DNA from 3 places in the Candidatus Fukatsuia endosymbiont of Tuberolachnus salignus genome. Region 2 is predicted to be linked to each of the others. Evidence: predicted binding sites of a transcription regulator. Region 2 holds the regulator's gene; each other region holds the start of a gene.
What was found. The regulator LexA, encoded in region 2, represses DNA repair genes until DNA is damaged. The targets are predictions, from matches to a motif close to TNCTGTATGTACATACAGNA.
Positions count from the first base shown of each region.

Region 1: the regulator LexA is predicted to act here: its motif matches at 3,028-3,047, upstream of AAHH42_RS06135 (TfoX/Sxy family DNA transformation protein).
Region 3: the regulator LexA is predicted to act here: its motif matches at 2,162-2,181, upstream of AAHH42_RS07985 (DNA translocase FtsK 4TM domain-containing protein).

Region 1 is NZ_OZ034983.1:1,243,671-1,249,376, reverse strand. It holds gene cspE (transcription antiterminator/RNA stability regulator CspE) at 1-9, shown strand, start outside; gene AAHH42_RS06145 (amino acid ABC transporter ATP-binding protein) at 359-1,084, opposite strand; gene lpxP (kdo(2)-lipid IV(A) palmitoleoyltransferase) at 1,151-2,068, opposite strand; gene AAHH42_RS06135 (TfoX/Sxy family DNA transformation protein) at 2,223-2,846, opposite strand; gene ompA (porin OmpA) at 3,497-4,555, shown strand; gene folE (GTP cyclohydrolase I FolE) at 4,725-5,390, shown strand.
Region 2 is NZ_OZ034983.1:1,443,067-1,448,772, reverse strand. It holds partial or broken gene AAHH42_RS07220 (IS1 family transposase) at 472-726, opposite strand; gene pyrD (quinone-dependent dihydroorotate dehydrogenase) at 931-1,941, opposite strand; gene lexA (transcriptional repressor LexA) at 2,147-2,758, opposite strand; gene gorA (glutathione-disulfide reductase) at 2,862-4,226, opposite strand; gene yejM (LPS biosynthesis-modulating metalloenzyme YejM) at 4,306-5,706, opposite strand, start outside.
Region 3 is NZ_OZ034983.1:1,639,604-1,645,309, forward strand. It holds gene mnmA (tRNA 2-thiouridine(34) synthase MnmA) at 1-73, opposite strand, end outside; gene icd (NADP-dependent isocitrate dehydrogenase) at 291-1,571, shown strand; gene lrp (leucine-responsive transcriptional regulator Lrp) at 1,624-2,121, shown strand; gene AAHH42_RS07985 (DNA translocase FtsK 4TM domain-containing protein) at 2,237-4,864, shown strand; gene lolA (outer membrane lipoprotein chaperone LolA) at 4,887-5,510, shown strand; gene AAHH42_RS07995 (replication-associated recombination protein A) at 5,594-5,706, shown strand, end outside.

The DNA.
Region 1 (5,706 bases), 200 kb from region 2:
ACTGATTGATATTTAATCATTTTGCTTTGCTGATGCTATGAACCCGCTGATAGGCGGGTTTTTTGAAGCCCCTCACCCAAGTAACCTGTTCGAAATCTCTTGTGCTCGCCGTGTTTTGGTTAAGTCACTCGTCAAAAACAATCTCAAAATGTTCACTTGTTACCTTGTGTTGTATATGAAAAACGCAACTACGCTTTCTCGCCTATTTTTCCCTATCTGAGCGTCACACATGACGATTCCGAATAAATTCTAATATCACTGCATATTAAATGATTTTACTCATCCGATACCTACAGGAATGCTATCATTCGGTGAAAAAATAAAAAGGAGCTGTAGGTTAATACGGATAATACGGAAATTAATGCAAAATCTTCGCCAAAAAGTCTTTAGCACGATCTGATTTGGGATTAGTGAAAAAGTCATCTTTGTTACTGTCTTCGAGGATTCTCCCTTCATCCATAAAGATTACCCTGTCAGCCACTCTACGTGCAAAGCCCATCTCATGAGTAACCACCATCATGGTCATACCCTCTTCAGCTAATTTCGTCATTACGTCCAGTACTTCGTTGATCATTTCTGGATCGAGAGCGGAGGTGGGTTCATCAAATAATATGGCAACAGGATCCATACACAGCGCCCTTGCAATAGCTACACGCTGCTGCTGACCGCCAGATAACTCGGATGACAATTTTTCTGCATGCGCAGTAAGCCCAACACGTTGTAACAATTGTAGACCTTTTTCACGAGCTGTCGTTTTATCACGCTTGAGTACTTTCACTTGTGCCAACGTTAGGTTTTTAATGATAGAGAGATGCGGAAATAACTCAAAATGTTGGAACACCATACCAATTTTTGCACGTAATGCAGCCAAATTGATATCCTTATCATTCACTGCAATTCCGTTAACTTTAATATTTCCCTGCTGAATGGACTCCAGGGCATTAACTGTCTTAATCAAGGTGGATTTCCCTGAACCTGAAGGACCACAGACCACCACAACTTCACCTTTTTTCACTTCAATGGAACAGTCGTGCAAAACTTGAAAATGGCCGTACCACTTAGACACGTTTTTCAAGGAAATCATAAAGTTATCCTTTGTATGTTAAAGAGTCAATCAGCATCACAAAAGAAATCAGCGAATGCAAGAGATTTAATAAAGCGACTCAGCCCCAAGCGGACGTGTTTTAAAACGACGATGCAACCACAAGTATTGTTCTGGTGCACGCATAATTTCTTTTTCAACCACTTTATTCATAAAACTCGCGGCAGCTACATTATCATCCACTGGATATTCCTTCAGTGCTGGCTGGATCAATAGCTCGTAACCACAACCATTTTGTTTTCTGATCAACACCACGGGTACCAAAGCAGGATTTGCCATCCTCACTAACATAAAAGTACCGTTGGTAGTAGCAGCGCGATCAACCGCAAACAATGGCGCAAATACACTGCCTTTGGCGCCGTAATCCTGATCAGGGGCAAACCATACCGCTTCACCTTTCCTCAGGGCATGTACCATACCACGTAGATCTTTACGCGCCAACATAGCCTTATTGGAACGCATACGCCCCCAAGTTTGTACAAATTCCAGTGCCTTATTGTTGTGAGGACGATACATTGCCATCATTGGCTGACATTGTCCCATCACTCTTCCTCCCAACTCTAATGACATAAAATGTATGCCGATCAGTAACGCACCACGATTATTTTCTTGTGCATGCTGTAAATGATGTAAACCAGACACCGTAAACCAACGTTGAATTCGGGCGTTCGACCAGAACCACGCCATACCTGTTTCCAACAACCCCATGCCAAGTGATTCAAAATTGCTTGTAATAGTCTGTTCCAAAAGCTGTTTATCCATTTGAGGAAAACAAAGTTCCAGATTACGCCTGGCAATAAAAACACGCCTTTTAAGGAACCGCATGGATAAACGTCCCAGGTAGACACCGAGCCTAAGCAGCAGTGGATAAGGAAGCTGGATTAACAAAAAAAGGATACCCAAACCAAACCAGGTCAACCAGTAATAAGGATGCAATAGCAAAAACTTAAACCTTGGTGATCTCATCACATGTAGCCCCGTTTTCATCTATACACTTATACGCTTCCAAGAAAACCTTATCGTGCCATGCGCCAGGCGGGGAAGAGGAGATTTTTTCAGTTAATTTGAGCATGGCAGCTATTTTATTGAAACAAATGAAAATATTTGTAGTGTAAAACCTTTAGCGCCCACCATTCATGGGGCCTTTTATCTCTTCAAACCACTCAAGTAATTCATGACGCAAAACCTTTGGTAACACCGCATGATGATAACCATTGATGGCACCCGCCAAAGCTAATAACATATTAACACCCAACGAACTCTTAAGCGCGCGTAGTTGCAAATAACTGCATTTTTCCCCTTTGAGTCGCAGTTCATGAACATTTTTGATGCCCACTTTCCATAACAACCGCTCAATACCAAGACTTAAATTAGGCAAATCTTTCAATCTAATAGCTTTTTTTTTCTTCCTTAAGGCTTCTGCCTCAGCTCCCTGATGGGCAAGATGAACAAAATGGGTTAAGGTCTCCTTTTCTTGCCACAACGTTTGATCGACCCAGTAGTATCGTAAGAAAACTGGTATACCTCGTTTGTAATAAACCAGATTTGTCATTTTCCGTGCCTGGAAAAGATGTTCAACATTATCATTAGCCCGTAAATACAATTCACCGTCAGAAACCAACGCAAACATAATGCCATTAGATAACAAACCATATCCACCGAACTGTGAACGAGAAGTGATAGGTTTTAGGAAGGTAAAATAATCCTGAACCTGAGCTATTTTTTTTTCTGATAAATGCTTCATTACTGCTCCTTTAGTAAAAGCCAGATCACTATTCCGTTGCAATAAGTATTAGAGGAACAACTAACTAGAAAATACGCAATATATATCGAGGATCCAAACACAAAATGAATTTGCATTGGCTTACATCACAATTCTGCGAGGCGCCTTGAAAAATTCTGTTGATCTTCTATCTGACATTAGAAACTGTGCTTAAATACAGCATGGGTAACACAATTTTCCTAAATAGAGGGGTGGGTGACGGTAAAAACAATAGAAAAACTTGATTAACAAGGAATTTCACAATATTTTTTAAACTTTCAGCCGATTCATTATGCAAATTTTAACACGCATTCCAGATCCACCTTGTCACACTGCCAAGCCAGGTAGAATGCGATTTGTCGGTTAGAATTACGCTGTAATATGGAGCCATTTATGACCATAATTGTTAAACGTCACATACAATTTTGCTTTTTTTTCGGGCACTTTATCACATCATACTTGTAAGTTTTCTACTACGTTGTAGACTTTACATCGCCAAGGTTGCTTTAAAATGCCAAATTAAACTGGCAGCGTCATGAACGGAAGCATAAAAATCTTGGCTGAGAATTTTAACCAAGGGCTTAAAAAGCTTTTAAGGCTCATTGCCTATTTGGATGATAACGAGGCGTAAAATGAAAAAGACAGCTATCGCATTAGCAGTGGCACTGGCTGGTTTCGCTACAGTAGCGCAAGCCGCTCCCGCAGATAATACTTTGTACACCGGTGGTAAACTAGGCTGGTCGTGGTATAGCGATACAGGTATGACTAATGCCTATCAAGGTGTCGGTAACGGGCCTACTCATCAAAGCCAATTGGGTACAGGTGCGTTTGTGGGCTACCAGGTAAACCCATACTTCGGCTTGGAAGGGGGCTATGACTGGCTTGGCCGCATGCCTTACAAAGGCGATGTCAACAATGGTGCCTTTAAGGCACAGGGCGTTCAGCTTTCTGCCAAGCTGAGTTACCCCGTTGCTCAGGATCTGGATGTTTATACGCGCCTGGGGGGCATGTTTTGGCGTGCCGATTCTAAGGGCAATTTCGCTAATGGGTCTGCCGGTAGGGTAAGTAACCACGACTACGGCATCTCTCCACTGGCCGCCGTCGGTCTTGAGTACGCACTTACCAAAAACCTGGCTACCCGTGCCGAGTACCAATATACTAACAATATCGGTGATAAGGGTACTGTTGGTGCTCATCCAGACAACGGCCTGTTGAGCCTAGGTCTTGCTTACCGTTTTGGTCAGGATACACCTATACCCGTCGCACCCATCGTCCCCGCCCCAGTGGTTGAAACCAAGCGTTTCACCCTGAAGGCTGATGTTTTATTTAATTTCAATAAGGCAGAACTCAAACAGTCAGGTCAGCAAGCACTGGATCAACTTTATGATCAGTTAAAACAGATGGATCCTAAAGACGGTTCTGCTACGATCGTGGGTTATACTGACCGTATTGGTTCTGAACAATACAACCAAAAGCTGTCTGAAAAACGTGCCCACAGCGTGATGAATTATCTGGTATCTCAAGGTATCCCAGCAGAGAAAATATCTGTGCGTGGTATGGGTAAAGCAAACCCAGTGACGGGTTCTACCTGTGATAGATTAAGAGGAGCAGCTGCACAAGATTGCTTGGCTCCAGATCGTCGCGTAGAGATCGAGGTGAAAGGTATCAAAGAAATTGTTGTACAGTCATAATCTCAACATATTGCTTACGTACCAAACCCCGCACAGCGGGGTTTTTTTAATAGACTTCTTGCAAAACTACCGTTTTCACAGCAGATTATGCAAAAAATCTCATGAGCGTTGATTGGATAAAATTTAGCTATGATTGGGCCGAGGGAACATATGTCCGTTGGAGAAAATAATGTCAGTACTGAGTGAAGAAGCCAAGCTGGTTTATGCAGCGTTGAAAGCCAAGGGCTTTGAAACGCCATTGTGTGGGGAAATGTTAGATGTCAAAACGCGTAAGACACGTATTCAGCAACATATTACCGAGATTATGAAATTACTCAATCTTGACTTAACCAACGATAGTCTAGCGGAAACACCAAACCGTATTGCGAAAATGTATGTCGATGAAATTTTTTCTGGGCTGGATTACACGAATTTTCCCAAAATTACCGTGATTAAAAATAAAATGAAAGTTGACGAAATGATTACGGTGCGCAACATCACCATGACCAGCACCTGCGAACACCATTTTATTACCATTGATGGTAAAGCAACCGTGTCTTACATTCCAAAAGAACATATCATTGGTTTATCAAAGATAAATCGCATTGTGCAGTTTTTTTCCCAGAGACCACAGGTGCAAGAGCGGCTTACCCAACAAATTTTGCTGGCATTACAGACTTTGCTTGAAACCAATCATGTAGCGGTATCCATTGATGCTATTCACTATTGCGTAAAAGCCCGGGGTATCTGTGATGCTACCAGTACCACCACCACCACATCTTTGGGAGGGTTATTTAAATCCAGTCAGAATACACGTCAGGAATTTCTGCGGGCTGCCACCTATCATACTAACTAATACGTATGAAATTGAGATCCTGTTGGTTATGAAATAATTAAAATCCACAATTATTACGTAAAGAATTAGCCTCAATTTGCGTGCTGATTTAATCGGCACACCCGTACGCGTCACCAACGCGGAACCGGCTCTCTGCGGCGATATTGAATTTTCCAAAGTACGCTATCTATTATCAATCAACGGTATTGACTCACAATACCGTTATTCACTATGGAAAAATTTACTCGCAATCTACGATCTAAATTTGCAGAGATAGTATGTGTTACTCTGGATATAAATTGTTACAATAGGTAAATTTATGTTATAAATATGTAAA
Region 2 (5,706 bases):
ATACTCGCAATGCTCATGGACAGCAAGTCCGCTCCGTTTGCTGTGAACCTACGCTTTGATTTTACGCCTCTCACTATATCTGTGCGCTTTAATGTTAGTCAAAGATGTTGAGCTACTACAGCTTAAAACGGCAAGGCACACCGCCCTCATTTCACGAAATCAGAAACTTATCAGCTAGGCTGCATAGTGAAGCCAGAGGTAAGGAGTTTGCGCAAAAATTACTGGGACATAAATCCACTTGCCATGACGGAAAAATACCGTGATAGCAGAGGGAGCGAGTGGGACGAAATCTGACTCATTTTTATAATTTTTGGGTTATCGAGTAAGACGTTAAAGTACAAGATAATCTAATGCATTTTGACCTAATTTCGATCGATTGTGACTTTTATTTTTTAATTTATTAATTTTTATCATAAATAAAATACTGCCACTATGATAAATAGGTCATGTATTCAATAGGTTGTTCAAGTATCAAAAACAGTATTCCCTCTCAATGAATGTCATAATAACCTTATCGTGCATTTTTTCGGATTTTGAGTAACCTATCATTTTACGATTCAATCGTTTAAGTCGTATTCTCAGTGTTAAATTTTTTCTTTCTGTCCTTTGCGTATAAAGCGTGCCAACGATGTGATTTGCGGAAGGTAAAATCGAATAAGCAGTAAAATCATCTGTACAGAAGAAGTCCATCTGAAAAAGGGCTAATAGGTCAAGGAGCCTCTGAAGCGTTGGGAGTTTGACCGCAGTAGCGGTAACGAACCTCTATTTTTTCCATCATCAATTACCCCGCTAGAAATAGAGATTTAACATGGCTTCAACCTATTGAATACATGACCATAAAATAAGGGCACATTATAGCGAAGATGTCATTCTCGTTATAACCTAATAATTAAAGTCATAGAATATAAAAAAATTAGGGAAATAAATCCGTTAAATATCAGCCAAAATATGCTTAATCAACTTTGGTCCATGAAAGATGAGCCCTGAATAAATTTGAATCAAAGTGGCACCGGCTGCTATTTTTTCTCGAGCGGCAATCAGTGAGTCGATACCGCCAACGCCAATAATAGGCAGCCGACCTTGTAACTCTTGCGATAAACGCCGGATGATAGTGGTACTAGAGAGCTGTAATGGGCGACCGCTCAAGCCGCCGCTCTGTTCACAATAGGGTAATCCTTGAATTAAAGAACGATCCAAGGTGGTATTAGTGGCAATTACCCCATCAATTTTATGTCTGATTAACGTGTCGGCTATTTGAATTAATTCTTCTTCCGTCAGATCAGGGGCAATTTTTACCGCGATGGGTACATATTTACCATATTGTTGATGTAGTTCAGTTTGTTTATTCTTAATTGCCGCTAATAAATCATCCAGTGCATCCCCATACTGTAATGAACGTAATTCAGGGGTATTGGGCGATGAAATATTAATCGCAATATAACCAGCATAAGGATAGATTTTATCCATACATATCAAATAATCGTCTTTACCTTGTTCAACCGGAGTATCTTTATTTTTACCAATATTTATGCCAAGAATGCCGCTAAAATGCGCTTTCTTAACATTGTTGATCAGATTATCGACCCCCTTGTTATTAAACCCCATGCGATTGATGATCCCTTCCGCTGTGCTGACCCGAAATAAACGTGGTTTGTCATTACCCGGTTGTGCTCGTGGCGTTACTGTTCCAATCTCAATAAATCCAAACCCCATAGCGGCTAAAATATTAATGCATTCACCATTTTTATCTAACCCAGCAGCTAAACCCAATGGATTTTTAAATGACAGTCCCATACAATTGACCGCTTTTGTCGGCACCGATTGACGTAACAAGAATGCTAAAGGCGTTCCTGTCATTCGTTGTAGGCCTCTCAACGTCAATTCGTGCACACGTTCAGCATCAAGTTGAAATAAAATTTTTCTGACCAGTGAATAGTACATCGTGTTCTTATACTCCTAAGAACCTGTTTGAAATCTCTTGTGCTCGCCGTATTTTGGTCAAGTAATTCGTCAAAAATGCGCTCAACATGCGCATTTTCTTTTTTGTTGTTACAAAGAGTAAATTACGCTTTTTCGCCCATTTTTTCCTCTTCTGAACACCGCAAAAAAGATTTGGAACGGCTCTAAGCAAACGGTTTGTTAAAAGTTAGTGCCAACCACCATTGCGAATAATACCTACTGCTAGGCCTTCTATGGTTAAATGTTGCTGTTTAAGATCAACAATGATGGGTTTAAACTCATTGTTTTCCGGTAAAAGATGCACAATATCATTTTGCTTTTGTAAGCGTTTTACCGTGACTTCATCTTCAATACGCGCTACTACTATTTGACCATTATGTACATCTTTTGTTTTGTGTACGGCAAGAAGATCACCATCGAAAATACCAATGCCTTTCATTGACATGCCACTTACTCGTAAAAGAAAATCGGCATGGGGTTTAAACAACGAGGGATCCACCTTATGGCGCCCTTCTTCGTTTTGCTGTGCTAATAGCGGTTCTCCAGCGGCTACTTGACCAATGACGGGTAGCCCTTCTTCTTCCTTCTCTATTAATATACGGATGCCGCGTGAGGTACCGGATAGGATTTCAATCACTCCCTTACGGGCTAAGGCTCTCAGATGTTCTTCCGCAGCGTTAGCTGAACGAAATCCCAGATGCTTGGCGATTTCGGCACGTGTCGGTGGCATGCCAGTTTGTGCCCGACAATGACAGACTAAATCATAAACTTCTTGTTGTCTGGGTGTTAGTCTTTTCATACTTTTACCTGTTTTTCTATACAGTTTCATGTAAGTATATACAGTCAACACCGTTTTGGGAACCCCAAATTACGTAAAATAATGAGTGTTTTATTCTAGAGAATTAGCGCATGGTAACGAATTCTTCAGCGGAAGTCGGGTGAATAGCCACTGTATTGTCAAAGTCTTTCTTGGTCGCCCCCATCTTTACGGCTACGGCAAACCCTTGCAGGATTTCATCCATACCGAAACCGATACCATGGATGCCAACTATCTTTTCATCGCTGCCGCTGCAGACCAGTTTCATGTGACAAGGCTGACGGTGCTGAGTGACCGCACTGTACATCGCAGTGAAAGAAGAATGATAAACTTTAACTTGATCGGCGCCAAATTTTTCTCGGGCTTGTGGTTCAGTCAGGCCGATGGTTCCTATGGGGGGGTGGCTGAAAACCACCGTGGGAATATTATTGTAATCGAGATATTCATTCAGCTTATTATTGAACAAACGTTCAGAGAGACGACGACCGGCAGCAACCGCAACCGGCGTTAGTTCCACTGCACCCGTGTTATCACCGACTGCGTAAATGCCTTTAACACTGGTATTTTGGAACTTATCAACCTCTATATAACCTTTATCATTTATTTTCACACCACAAGCATCGAGGTTGAGCTTATCGGTGGCTGGCTTGCGCCCAATTGCCCAAATGACATGGTCAACGGTAAGTGATTTTCCATTTTCTAGTTGTAGCTCCAGGCTGCCATTCGCGTTTTTAATCACTGCTTGCGGTACTGCTTCGGTATGTAATTTTATCTTTCTTTCTTCCCCTCCCTGTTTCATGGTGTTTACCAGGTTTTCCACGATTAAAGGATCGAAGTGGCGTAAAGGCGCATGTTTACGTACCAATAAATCGGTTTCGACACCCAATGCATTTAGCACACCGGCAATTTCTACCGCAATATAGCCAGCACCGACCACCGCTACACGTTTTGGTGTTTCATGTAAATCAAAAAAACCGTCAGAATCGATGCCGTATTCAACACCAGGAATGTCAGGATGATCGGGGTACCCTCCAGTAGCGATGAGAACATGATCGGCGCTGATTTTCTCACCATTCACTTCAACAGTATGCACATCGATAAACCTGGCGAAACCAGTGATAACATCAACGTCATTATGACTTAAAACACGTTTATATGATTGATGAATTCGGTTGATATAAGCATTGCGACTTTCAATCAATTTTGGCCAATCGAAGGTACTTAGTTCGATGTTGAAACCATAATCAGCACCGTATACGTGAATGGCTTCAGCGATCTGTGCTGCGTGCCACATGATTTTTTTCGGAACACAACCGACATTCACACAAGTGCCACCCAGCTTTTTATCTTCAATCAATGCACACTTTTTACCATAGCTGGCTGCCCGATTAATTGAAGCAATACCGCCGCTGCCACCACCAATTGCTAGATAATCATAATGTTTATTCATCGTGTCGTTTCCATGAAGTTGTAAAATGGTTCAAGATCTATTGTATTGTGTATTCACGACGTTCTCGAATAGGCTCTAACTAATTAGCAATGAAACGTTTTGTTTCCGTTAACACTTGCAGTAACAGTGCGAGTGGAGGTTTATGATCTTTTATTTCGTTACCCTGCTGGTCATAGGTGCGATAATTACCGTCATCATGTAACAATATGGTTTGCGTCGGGGTGGTGATCACTAACATACCGTCATCACCCGTTGTCACCCAATTATTCTTGCGTTTAATAGCAAACAAATCTTCACCTTGAGAATAATCCTGTGGCGGGGTGTTAACATGTAGTAAATGTTGCATCAGGGTCACCATAATATCCTCATGATTGGTCAGCTTATCGATCTTTTGAGCCGATCTATCTGGCCAGTGGATAATAAGCGGCACCTGAAGCTGCTCACGATTAAATTTACTCCCCGCTCCCCAGGTACCATCACCGCTGTCATTGAATTCAATACCATGAGCAGCGGTGATGATCACAACTGTTTTATCCCACTGATAATTTTTCTTTAGTGTTGCAATGATGGTCATGATGTTCCGATCAGTATTTTGGGCACTTGCCTGATAGTGGTGGATAAAATCAGTCGACAAAGGGAGTCCCTTCTCTGCTGTTTTGTTCTGATCTTCTGTCGCGCCATTGAAATTAATGTATGAGAACCATTTTCTGTCGGTACTGCGATTGATTAACCATTGCTGCCACTGTGTGGTTGTTACGCTGTCATTCTGTTGTATCGGCGTAGGTAACGAAAAATCACTCAATAATGCCTGCCGGTACAAAGATGACTTGAAACCATCAGAAGAAAACAGGCCGAATTGGTAGCCCCGTGTGTCTAATGCGTTAATCAAGGCGGAAGGTTTACGTGCGGCAAGAATGCCACCGAGATAAGTCGGCGATATACCGTAAAACAGACCAAATAAACCGGTATTTTGTCGATTACCTGAGCTGTAATGGCGAGTAAATTGCAGATTAGCATCAGCAAATTGAGTCAGTATCGGCATATCTGACGCGAGATTACTGCTACGAATGCCATCGATGAGGATCAGCAGTAAATTGTAGCCATTATCTTCACCATCCATGTTTTTGCCGCTAAAACTGATCTTATTGAGGGGATATTCAACAGCCAAAGCATCAGGGCTGCCTTGTTCAATCAGACGACGCTGATACTCTTGCTTATCTAGCATACCGTGCTTTTCTAAAAAATTACGGGCAGTCATTGGATGAGATAGCGGTAAATTTGCCCGTTGCATAGTTATTGGTCGATAAAAGTTGGCGTCAGCCCAACTATACATAAGATGTGATGCAAAAAATGCCCCGGTAAATAGTGCTACCAGTGGCTTAACAACGGGTTTACGATTCAGGCTACGTAGTCTCTGCCAGCACCAGGTACCAAAGAACATCTCAATCAGAAAAATGATCGGTACACAAAAAAAGATGAA
Region 3 (5,706 bases), 200 kb from region 2:
GGTAGGCGGAAACAGAAGAATCGACACCGCCGGACATACCGACAATGACTTTTTTCTGGCTATTATCTGACATGTCAATCTCACTAACTTAATTAGGATGCCGGAAAAACCGTAGTACAGAAAGCGTCGGATTCTATCACGTCGCCTCTTGAAGCGCATTACTGAAAAGGGTGAGTTGTGAAAAGGAGAATGGCTGAAATTCCTTTTGCATTGGCGTACGAGCAATATTCCAGTACTATTGATCACAGTATGACAACCTATTAACAACCTATTTGTCGCAGGAGAAGTTGATGAAAAATAAAGTCGTTGTTCCGACAGAGGGTAAGAAAATCTCTCTTGATGCTCAAGGAAAATTAGTTGTTCCATGTGAGCCGATCATACCCTTTATTGAAGGTGATGGTATCGGCGTCGACATCACGCCTGCGATGAAACGCGTGGTAGATGCTGCAGTTGAAAAGGCTTACTCAAAACAGCGTAAAATAGCCTGGATGGAAATTTATGCCGGTGAAAAAGCTAAATGTCATTATGGAAAAGATAGCGATGGCAATGATGTTTGGTTGCCTGATGAAACCGTCGATTTAATTAAAGAATATCGGGTTGCCATTAAAGGACCATTAACTACCCCAGTAGGGGGAGGGATCCGATCCTTAAACGTTGCTTTGCGTCAACGGCTTGATTTGTATATTTGTTTACGCCCCGTACGTTATTTTACCGGCACACCAAGCCCGCTAAAACAGCCTGAATTAACGAATATGGTCATTTTTCGCGAAAACTCGGAAGATATTTATGCTGGTATCGAATGGCAAGCGGGCTCTCTAGAAGCGAATAACGTCATAAAATTTCTCCGTGACGAAATGAAGGTCACTTCACTGCGCTTCCCTAAAAACTGCGGTATTGGCATCAAACCTTGTTCAAAGGAAGGCACTGAACGCTTAGTACGTGCGGCAATTCAGTACGCGATTGAGCATGATCGTGAATCGGTGACCTTGGTCCATAAAGGTAACATCATGAAATTTACTGAAGGTGCCTTTAAAGACTGGGGTTATCGGTTAGCTCGCGAAGAATTTTCTGGTGATCTCATCGATGAAGGTCCTTGGGTTAAAATCAAAAATCCAGATCCAGATCCAGATAACGGCAAGGACATCATCATCAAAGATGTGATTGCTGATGCTTTCTTACAGCAAATTTTATTGCGTCCAGAAGAATATGACGTCATTGCCTGTATGAATCTCAATGGTGATTATATTTCCGATGCCTTAGCAGCACAGGTAGGGGGGATTGGTATCGCACCTGGGGCGAATATTGGGTCTGATTGTGCACTGTTTGAAGCCACTCATGGCACTGCGCCAAAGTATGCCGGTCAAGACAAAGTCAATCCAGGTTCCATCATTCTTTCTGCAGAAATGATGCTACGCCATATGGGTTGGCATGAAGCCGCTCAGCTGATTATCAATGGTGTTGAGGGGGCGATTAAAAACAAGACAGTGACCTATGATTTTGAACGTTTGCTAGCAGATGCTAAATTGCGAAAATGTAGCGAATTCGCTGAAAATATCATCGAAAATATGTAAATAAACAAGAAAGTAATATTATTCAGTACTCGACATTCTCAAGAGAGATAACATGATGGATCATAAAAAACGCTCGAGTAAAGAGCTTGATCGTATTGATCGCAATATCCTCAATGAACTACAAAAAGAGGGGCGCATATCAAACGTCAAGCTGGCAGAACGTGTCGGCTTAACGCCGACACCCTGTATAGAAAGGGTTCGTCGCTTAGAAAAAGAAAATTTTATTCATGGTTACACGGCGCTGCTTAATCCACAATATCTGGATGCAGCGCTGTTGGTACTGGTTAAAATTACACTAAATCGGGGTACTCCCGATGTCTTTGAGCAATTTAATACAGCGGTGCAGAAACTTGAAGAAATTCAGGAATGTCACCTGGTATCAGGCGATTTTGACTATTTATTAAAAATCCGCGTATCCGATATGTCTGCTTACCGTAAATTGTTGTGTGATACTTTGCTACGTCTCCCTGGCGTCAATGACACTCGTACGTACGTAACAATGCAAGAAGTCAAACAAAGCAGCAAGCTACCCATTAAAACTAGCCGATAAGATATAAGGTGGATGCAAAACCTGAATAATTCAGTTATTATACTGTTTTTTAATACAGTTTTAACGCTTTTGACGTTGCGATCCCGCTCTCTTCACCGAACCTGGAGGATCCCTCTTGAGCCAAGAATATACGCCAACGAAAGCAGTGATCTTTAAAAAATTCAGTCCTGGGCGGTTATTGCTTGAAGCTGCGCTTGTTGTGGTGATTATTTTAGCAGCCTGTCTGATGGTTATGCTATTAAGTTTTGATCCCTCAGATCCTAGCTGGTCACAAACAGCTTGGCATGAACCTATTCATAATCTTGGTGGTACTGTGGGAGCCTGGTTGGCAGACACCCTGTTTTTTATTTTTGGTGTATTGGCTTATGCCATTCCCTTGATGATAGTGATCTTATGTCAAATAATTTTTCGTCAGCTCAGCAGCAATAAATATGTTGATTATTTTTCTTTAGCTTTACGTTTAATTGGTACTTTGGCGTTAATTCTCACCTCCTGCGGCCTGGCTGCGCTCAGTGTTGACGATCATTATTATTTTGCTTCTGGAGGTGTCATCGGCAGTTTGCTCAGCAATGCGATGTTGCCAAGCTTCAAAGGTGTTACTGCAACTTTAATTTTATTACTCGTGTGGGGAATAGGTTTCACGCTTTTCACCAGTTGGTCATGGCTGTTAATAGCAGAAAAGACAGGCAGTATGGTATTAACTGCAATGGCTTTTATCCGTAATAATAGGTCTATTGAAGCAGCACAAGATCATGATGTGAATCACGATATGCATATCGATAGCAATGATATTACTTTAACCTCTGTCGTACCACCCTTGGTTGTATCACCAACAGCTATTAACACTGTCATGCCAGAGGCAATTGCCGCAGAGGCTATCACGACTGAGATTATCGATATCGAAACTTTCTATGCTGAAACTGTTGCTGCAGAGACTATTTTCGCAGAGAGTATTGCTGTAAAAATTGTGTCAGAGACCGTAGCAGTAGAAACTCTCGTAGCAAAGGCCGTTGCTACTGAGATTATCGATATTCAAGCTATCCCCGAAACGGCCATAACAAAGGCTGTTAATGTTGATGACGATGCTTTATTTTCTGCGACTTCGATCGTTCACAGTAAAGTTAAAGATGATCCCCCTTCATACTCTCAGCAGCGAGAAACACTAATTAGACCGCTGCCTGATCAGCAGACACCGCTTGTTCCAGCGATGGACAGTTTGATCCATCCATTTTTGATGCGTAACGATCAACCTTTACAAAGACCGACAACACCTTTGCCAACACTGGATTTACTGGCAGTGCCCCCAACGGAGGAAAAACCGGTAGATATGTTTGCCTTAGAGAAAACGGCTCGCCTGGTAGAAACACGTTTGGCGGATTATCGTGTCAAAGCCAAAGTTGTTGAAATTTCTCCAGGCCCAGTGATCACCCGTTTCGCCCTGGATTTAGCACCAGGGGTAAAAGCGGCACGTATTTCAGGTTTATCACGTGATTTAGCACGTTCTCTCTCCGCTATTGCAGTACGTGTGGTAGAGGTGATCCCAGGTGAACCTTACGTAGGTTTGGAGTTACCGAACAAAGACCGCCAAACCGTCTATCTACGAGAAGTGCTTAACTGTGCCAAATTTCGTGCGACTCACTCGCCGCTTGCCATGGTTTTAGGAAAAGATATTGCGGGACAACCGGTGATCGCAGATTTGGCAAAAATGCCTCATCTCCTGGTGGCAGGTACGACAGGTTCGGGTAAATCCGTCGGCGTGAACGCCATGATCCTGAGTATCTTGTATAAAGCGACACCGGATGAAGTGCGTTTTATCATGATTGATCCCAAAATGTTAGAGCTTTCAGTTTATGAAGGCATCCCTCACTTATTAACCGAAGTCGTAACGGATATGAAAGATGCGGCCAATGCATTGCGTTGGTGTGTGGGTGAAATGGAACGTCGCTATAAACTGATGTCTGCATTAGGGGTACGTAATCTTGCAAGCTACAACGATAGGATCGAACAAGCTGAAGAAATGGGACGCCCAATCCCTGATCCCTTCTGGAAACCCAACGAAAGTATGGCGCTTTCTCCACCCGTGTTGGAAAAACTACCTTACATTGTGGTGATGGTAGATGAATTCGCTGATCTCATGATGACTGTTGGTAAAAAAGTAGAAGAACTGATCACGCGCCTAGCACAAAAAGCGCGTGCTGCCGGTATCCATCTCGTATTGGCAACGCAACGCCCGTCAGTTGATGTTATTACTGGCCTGATTAAAGCGAATATTCCAACACGTATTGCTTTTACTGTATCGAGTAAGATTGATTCGCGTACTATTCTTGATCAAGCAGGAGCAGAGTCTTTACTGGGAATGGGAGATATGCTCTATATGGCACCCAATTCCTCGATACCAATCCGCGTACACGGCGCCTTTGTGCGTGATCAAGAGGTTCATGCCGTGGTTAGCGATTGGAAAGCACGTGGGCGCCCCCAATACATAGAAGATATTCTCAACACCAGTGAAGAAGAAACCGCTAATGCAGGGATTAATAACACTGAAGAACTGGATCCACTCTTTGACCAGGCAGTCAATTTTGTGCTGGAAAAACGGCGTGCATCGATTTCCGCTGTACAACGGCAATTCCGTATCGGCTATAATCGTGCCGCTCGGATTATTGAACAAATGGAGGCACAACAGATTGTCAGTTCCCCAGGCCATAACGGCAACCGTGAAGTCTTAGCTCCAAAGGTACAATAAAATTATGAATGTATTCTGTGTCATGAAGAAACCACGCGTTTGGTTTTTCGGTGTTAATCTTTTGTTGTCCAGTCTGGTTGCTACACCCATTTTCGCCGCGGCCACTCAAGATCTACAAACACGCCTCGGCAAAGTAACCAGTTTTCATGCCACTTTTTCACAGCGAGTGACTAGCGCTGAAGGCACAGTAATACAACATGGAAAAGGAAAATTATGGATAAAACGCCCGAATCTTTTCAATTGGCAGATGACATCGCCGGATGAAAACGTATTGATTTCTGATGGTAAAACATTGTGGTTTTATAATCCATTTGTCGAACAAGCAACCGCAACTTGGTTAAAAGATGCCACGAGTAACACACCATTCATGTTGATCACGCGTAATGATCCCGCTGATTGGCAACAATATAACGTCAAACAACAAGGCGATGATTTTGAATTAACCCCTAAAACGGCCAATGGCAACCTAAAGCAATTTGCGATTACCGTAACAGCCGACGGGGTTATTAAAACTTTTTCTGCCGTTGAACAAGATGGTCAACGGAGTGCTTATGTTTTACAAGAACAGCCAAACAGCACCATTGATGCTGACAAATTTAAATTTAGCTTGCCGAAGGGCGTCACATTGGACGATCAGCGTCAATAATACGCAACCTTATGTGGTGAATACTCATTTATTAAGCGCATTTTTGACGAAGTCATAGATCTTGAATAGGCTCTGAAATCAATATGAGTAATTTGCCCTTGGATTTTTCCCAAAACTCACTCCAACCATTAGCGGCGCGTATGCGACCGTCAACCTTGGCAGAGTATATTGGTCAGCGCCATCTGCTAGCATCAGG